Regions from separate parts of the Actinomadura chokoriensis genome, predicted to be linked through region 2. Evidence: riboswitches for the same ligand, from Rfam matches in the RefSeq annotation. Region 2 holds a riboswitch; the other holds the start of a gene.
The links. A riboswitch is a leader RNA that binds a small molecule or an ion and turns the genes downstream of it on or off. The one in region 2 is predicted to bind glycine.
Positions count from the first base shown of each region.

Region 1 (3,397 bases), on a different contig from region 2:
GCGAGGACGGTGTCGAAGAACGCGCCGTGCACGACCTCCACGCCGGCGGCGCGCAGCCCCGCGGCGATCTCGGCGGCGCGGCGGTGGGCGCGCTGCGCGATCGCGGCCAGCCCCTCGGGGCCGTGGTACACCGCGTACATGCTCGCCATCACGGCGAGGAGCACCTGGGCGGTGCAGATGTTGCTGGTGGCCTTCTCGCGGCGGATGTGCTGCTCGCGGGTCTGCAGCGCCAGCCGGTAGGCGGTCGCGCCGTCCGCGTCGACCGACACGCCGACGAGCCGTCCGGGCAGCTGCCGCTGGATGCCCTCGCCGACCGCCATGTAGCCGGCGTGCGGGCCGCCGAACCCGTAGGGGACGCCGAACCGCTGCGCGGACCCCACGGCGATGTCGGCGCCGGACTCCCCCGGCGGGCGCAGCAGCGTCAGCGCGAGCAGGTCCGCGGCCACGACGGCCTTGGCGCCGCGCTCGTGCGCCTGCGCGATGACCGGCGCGAGGTCGCGGACGGCCCCGGACGCGCCCGGGTACTGGAGCAGCACGCCGAAGAAGTCGCCGTCCGGCAGCCCGCCGGACAGGTCGGCGGTGACCACCTCGATGCCGAGCGGGACCGCGCGGGTCCGGACGACCTCGATCGTCTGCGGCAGCGCGTCGGCGTCGACGAGGAACGCCCCCGGCTCCCTGCGCTTGGACACGCGGTGCGCGAGCGCCATCCCCTCGGCGGCGGCGGTGCCCTCGTCCAGCATGGAGGCGTTCGCGACGGGCAGCCCGGTCAGGTCGGCGACCACCGTCTGGAAGTTCAGCAGCGCCTCGAGCCGGCCCTGCGAGATCTCCGGCTGGTAGGGCGTGTAGGCGGTGTACCAGCCGGGGTTCTCCAGGACGTTCCGCATGATCACGCCGGGCGTGGTCGTCCCGTGGTAGCCGAGCCCGATCATGGACGTCAGCACGGTGTTGCGGGACGCGAGCTCGCGGAGCCGGTCCAGCGCCGCGGTCTCGCTCAGCGCGGGCGGCAGGCCGAGCGGGCGGGCGGTGCGGATCGCGGCGGGGACCGCGGCGTCGATCAGCGCCTCGGCGCCGGAGTAGCCGATGGCGGCCAGCATCCGGGCCTGCTCGTCCGGGCCGGGGCCGATGTGCCGGTCGGCGAACGCCGAACGCGGATGCTGCGGCGCGGCCACGGGCGCGAAGAACTGGGCGGTCATGGAGGGCCTCCTGGCTGCTGCGGTCGCTCAGGTCCGCCGCCGGCACGGGCCGGCGGCAGGTCTCCCCCTCTGTCATCGGCACCTGAGAGCTTCACCCGCGCGGCGGGGTTTCCCCTTCGGTGAGCCGCCCTTCCCCGGCTGCGGGGATCGACGCCTGCTTTCCAGAGGTGCCTCGCCCGAGCGGTCCTTTTGCCTGAGAGGTTCCGGGGAGGTTGCCCCTTCGGCGCCCCACGCTGGCCGCGTGGGGTCTCTCCCGCACAGGGTCGACGGCATGTCCTAGGCGAAACCCTACCCAAAACCGGCTCCGGGCCGTCGTCCCGCCCCGGACACGGGTGCCGCCGCCGCCCTCCCCCGGGTCGTACCGGCCGGTACGATGTGCACACTCACCTGGGACAAGACGGACCTCGGGCCACGGGGGCGGAGATGGGGCTGCGGGGTGCACGCGCGACCGGCCGGACGCCGGCCCGGCACTCGACGCCGCGCCGCCGCTTCTGGGACGCTGATCACGATGACGGACGGTCGGGGCGGCGGTACGGCGTGACACAGACCCGCGACGGCATGGTGCGCCCGCGGCACGGCGCGACCGCCGGCGTGCCCGTCGACGAGCCCGCCCAGCCGGACCGGATCCGGCGGCCCGCCGACGCGATCAGGTTCGCCGGCTCGGTGGTGGGGCTGGCCGCGGTGATGCTGCTGGTGTCGATCGCGCAGCAGACCACGCACGGGTTGCAGACCGACATCGCGCAGGGCACCGCGCACGCGCCGCGGCTGCTGCTGACGCTGGCGACGCTGGTGTCCAGCTTCGGGGTGCTGGCGGTGCCGATCGCGTTCGCGGTCGAGCGGCTGTTCCACAAGGACGGGACGCGGGTCGCGATCGCGCTGCTGGCCGCCGTGATCGCGTTCGGCATCACCGTCGGGCTGGACGACCTGGTGGTGCGGGCGGCGCCCGGCGGCGTCCTCGACTCGCTGATCTGGGGCGGCACCGAGACCGCGCCCGTGCACACCGACATCGCGCCGGTCATCGCGTTCGTCAGCGCGGTCGGGATGGCGGGCCGCGCCCGCTGGCAGGCCGCGACCTGGACCATGATCGGGCTGGCGGCGCTGACCGGGCTGACCGCGTCCTACGCCTCCGTCGCCGCGCTCGCGGCCACCTACCTCCTCGGCCGCGCCATCGGCCACGGCACCCTGTACGCCGTCGGCACCCCGAACCCGCGCCCGACCGGGGCGGCGGTCGTCGCGTCGCTGGAGCGGCTCGGGCTGCGGCCGAAGCGGGGCGCGCGGCTGGACGAGCCGTCCGACGACACCGAGGACGGACGCCGCTACGGCGTCGTCCTGGCCTCGGGCGCCGCCGCCGGGTACGGCCCCCGCCCGCCGCTCGGCCGGAGCGCCCACGGCGAGTGGGACCTGGAGGTCCGCGTCCTGGACCGCGACCAGCAGACCGCCGGGCTGCTGTACCGGATCTGGCGGCTGCTGCGGCTGCGCGCCACCACGACCGGGCGCACGCTGCGGTCGCTGCGCCGGTCGCTGGAGCAGGAGTCGCTGATGGCGTACGCGGTGGACGCGGCGGGCGTCCGCACCCCGCGGCTCATCGGCACCTGCGAGGTCGGCACGGAGGCGGCGCTGCTGGCCTACGAGCGCGTGCCGGGGCGGCGGCTCGGCGACGTCCCGGACGAGGAGATCACCGACGATCTGCTGACCGACGTCTGGCGGCAGTTCCGGTCGCTGCAGGCGGGACGGCTCGCGCACCGGCGGCTGGAGGGCGGCGCGCTGCTCATCGGCGAGGACGGCCTCGCCTACGTCACCGACCTGCGCGCCGGCGAGACGGCGGCGGGCGACCTCGCGCTGCGGCTCGACCTGGCGCAGCTCCTCACCACGCTGGCGCTGCGGACCGGGCCGGAGCGGGCGGTGCGGACCGCCGCGGCCGTGCTGGGCGAGGAGGCCCTCGGCGCCGCGGTGCCGCTGCTGCAGCGGGTCGCGCTGTCCCGGGCGACGCGGCAGGCGCTGCGCCGCGACCGGGAGCCGCTGACCCGGATCCGGGAGCAGATCGTCCGGCTGAAGCCGGAGGTGGAGGCGGCGCCGGCCCGGCTGGAGCGGTTCCGCCCCCGGACGATCTTCAGCGTGGTGGCCCTCTCGTTCGCCGCCTACATCGTCATTCCGCAGGTGACGAGCCTGGACGTCGGCTACCTGGCGGCCACGGCGAGCTGGCA
Region 1 covers NZ_BAAAMW010000007.1:30,701-34,097, reverse strand. The annotation lists gene gcvP (aminomethyl-transferring glycine dehydrogenase) at 1-1,193, opposite strand, end outside; glycine riboswitch at 1,253-1,364, opposite strand; glycine riboswitch at 1,365-1,459, opposite strand; gene ABFX46_RS17035 (lysylphosphatidylglycerol synthase transmembrane domain-containing protein) at 1,731-3,397, shown strand, end outside.
Region 1: it holds a riboswitch for glycine, as region 2 does, so the genes downstream of both, gcvP (aminomethyl-transferring glycine dehydrogenase) here and gcvT (glycine cleavage system aminomethyltransferase GcvT) in region 2, are expected to answer to the same signal.

Region 2 (3,397 bases):
TCTCATCGCTGAACGCGGCGTTCCAGACGCCGACCATCTTCTGCGGCATCCGCACCAGCGCGCCCGTGGTGCGCGCGGTCAGGTCGACCATCGTGCTCGCGACCGCGCCCGGGCCCTGCCGCTCCATCGCCTGGATCGGGGTGATGCCGAGGAACCCGACGTTGACCACCTTGTCGTGGTCCTTGAGGTCGTACATCTGGTTGCGGGTGATCGGGACGTTCAGCTTCACGTCCTGCCCACCGCGCTCGACGGTCATCGGGACCGTCCTGCCGCCGTTGTCGCGGATCAGGACCTGCAGCTTCTCGTAGTCGCCGTCGATCTTCCTGCCGTCGAACGCCACGATCCGGTCGCCGGCCTTGAGCCCGGCCTGCGCGGCCGGCGTCGGCTTCGCGTCCTTCGGGCACTCCGTCGTCTGGGACTGGCTGGCGGGCACCATGCATTCGAGGACCTCGCCGATGACCGGCTGCGACCGCATCGTGCCGATCCCCATCAGCAGGATCGCGAAGAACATCACCGAGAGCACCAGGTTCATCGCCGGGCCGCCGAACATGATGAGCAGCTTCTGCCACCACTTCTTGGCGTAGAAGACGCGGTCCTCGTCGCCGGGGCGGATCTCCTCCAGTGCGGCGCCGCGCGCCGACTCGATGAGGCCCTGCCACGGACCGGTGCTGATCTGCCGGACCTGCCCGGGGGCGTCGCCCTTGCGCGGCGGCAGCATCCCGATCATGCGGATGTAGCCGCCGAGCGGGATCCACTTGACGCCGTACTCGGTCTCGCCCTTGCGCTTGGACCACATGGTCGGGCCGAAGCCGACCATGAACTGGGTCGTCCGCACCTTGAAGAGCTTGGCGAAGGAGAAGTGGCCGAGCTCGTGCAGCGCGATGGACACCAGCAGGCCGAAGAACAGGATCAGCATCCCTGCCAGGTAGACCATCCGGCAATGCCCCTCAGCTCGGTGCACCCGCGCTCACCGCGGGTGATCTCGATGACCAAAACAGAGTACGCGAACGGCCCCGGTTCGGTTGAAGTCAACGCGTGGACGCGGCATCCCGGGCGCCTGCGAGCCCCCTTTGAGGCAGGGTGCTAAATCGTGCGCGCGTCATTGGCACGTGCCTGAATAGCCGGGCACCGCCCCACCCGCGCATCATGGGCCGATCTCACCCCCTGAGCACGGAGGTCCCCTGTGAAGCGCGGTCACGTAGGCGTGCTGGTGCTCGTGCTGGCGCTGAGCGGATGCGGCGGCTCCGACGGCGGGGACGCGGGCGCGTCGCCGCCGCCCTCACCGGCCGCCTCAGCACCGGCCTCGGCGCCGCCCGGCACGGCGCCCGGCAATACCGCCGCGACGCCGGTGCCCGAGGTGTCGCGGGCGACCGAGAGGTTCAACAACTGCATGCACGAGCAGGGGGTCGAGCTGCCGAGCCCGAACCCGTCGACCACGCCCGACAAGCAGGACCTCGAAAAGATCAAGGCGGCCCTGCGGGCGTGCGTGAAGTCGATGTCGGCGTCGCCGCCGGCGGGCTGACGGAGGGTGGTCGCAGGGCGGGGGCCGCTGCTAGATTGGCGGCCAGCCGACGACCCCGTGCGGGAGAGTCCCACGCAGCCGGTGTGGGACGCCGAAGGAGCAAATCCTCCCCGGAACCTCTCAGGCCCACGGACCGCACGGGTCAGGCGACCTCTGGAAAGCGGGGACCCGGTCCCCCGCCGAAGGTGAAAACCCGCCGCCCGGCGGCGGGTGAAGCTCTCAGGCGCAGATGACAGAGGGGGAGGCACCGCGACGCCCGGTGCGCGAGTGGGACGATGGACCACGCGCGCCCGCGACGAAGGAGCCGAACCGATGTCCGCCGACCCGTCCGCCGACCCGAAGACCACGCCGCTGCACGACGTCCACCGGGACCTCGGCGCGACCATGGTCGACTTCGCCGGGTACCTGATGCCGCTGCGCTACAAGAGCGAGACCGCCGAGCACGAGGCCGTCCGCACCGGCGCGGGGCTGTTCGACCTGTCGCACATGGGAGAGATCTTCCTGTCCGGGCCGGGCGCCGGTGCCGCGCTCGACTACGCGCTGGTCGGGAACCTGTCCTCGATGCCGGTCGGCAAGGCCCGCTACACGATGATCTGCGCGCCCGACGGTGGCGTCCTCGACGACCTGATCGTCTACCGGCTCGCCGACCGGGGGGTGGCGGGGCGTAGCCATGGGGGCGAAACACAGACCTTCATGGTCGTCGCGAACGCGGCGAACACCGCCGTCGTCCGGGACGCGCTGGTCGAGCGGGCCGCCGGCTACGAGGCCGCCGTCGACGACCGCACCGACGCCTACGGGCTGATCGCCCTGCAGGGCCCCCGCGCCCAGGAGATCCTCGAAGGCTTCACCGACGCGCCGGTCGCCGACCTCAAGTACTACGCCGTCCTCGCCGAACGCGTCGCGGGCGTCGACACCCTGATCGCCCGCACCGGCTACACGGGCGAGGACGGCTTCGAGCTCTTCGCGGACGCCTCCGACACCGCCGCGCTGTGGCGCGCGTTCGCCGCCGTGGACGGGGTCGTCCCGGCGGGGCTCGCAGCGCGCGACTCGCTGCGCCTCGAAGCGGGCATGCCGCTGTACGGCAACGAGCTGACCGCCGAGACGACGCCGTTCGAGGCGGGCCTCGGCCGGGTCGTGAAGCTGGACAAGGCCGTCGATTTCGTGGGCAAGACCACCCTGGCGGCGCAGGCGCAGACCCCGCCGGGCCGTAGGCTCGTGGGGCTGGTCGCGCGCGGGCGTCGCGCGCCGCGGAAGGGGTACCAGGTCGTCACGTCCGGCGGCACGCCGTGCGGGATCGTGACGAGCGGCGCCCCTTCCCCCACACTGGGCAGGCCGATCGCCCTGGCCTACCTCGACAGCGGCGTCGAGGACACGTCCCTGGCCGTGGACGTCCGCGGCCGCCCCGAGCCGGTGGACGTGGTCGACCTGCCCTTCTACAAGCGTTCCTGAAAGAGAGAGAATCGTGAGCGTTCCGGAGCAGCTCCGCTACAGCGAAGAGCACGAGTGGGTGTCCGGCCTCGGCGGCGAGGACGGCATCGTCACCGTCGGCATCACCGCGCACGCCGCCGACGCCCTCGGAGAGATCGTCTACCTCGAGTTGCAGCCGTCGGAGGGCGACACCGTCGAGGCGGGCGAGCCGTGCGGCGAGGTCGAGTCCACCAAGTCGGTCAGCGACCTGTACTCCCCGGTCAGCGGCGAGATCACCGCGATCAACGCCGCCGTGGTGGACGAGCCGAAGGTCATCAACGACGACCCGTACGGCGAGGGCTGGATCTTCAAGGTGCGGATCTCCGACGAGCCGGGCGACCTGCTCGACTCGGCCGCCTACGAGAAGCTGATCGAGGAAGCATGAGCCTCTACGACTCCCTCGCGACG
Region 2 covers NZ_BAAAMW010000001.1:436,305-439,701, forward strand. The annotation lists gene ABFX46_RS02070 (M50 family metallopeptidase) at 1-934, opposite strand, end outside; gene ABFX46_RS02075 (hypothetical protein) at 1,184-1,522, shown strand; glycine riboswitch at 1,573-1,668, shown strand; glycine riboswitch at 1,673-1,761, shown strand; gene gcvT (glycine cleavage system aminomethyltransferase GcvT) at 1,835-2,971, shown strand; gene gcvH (glycine cleavage system protein GcvH) at 2,985-3,374, shown strand; gene ABFX46_RS02090 (serine hydroxymethyltransferase) at 3,371-3,397, shown strand, end outside.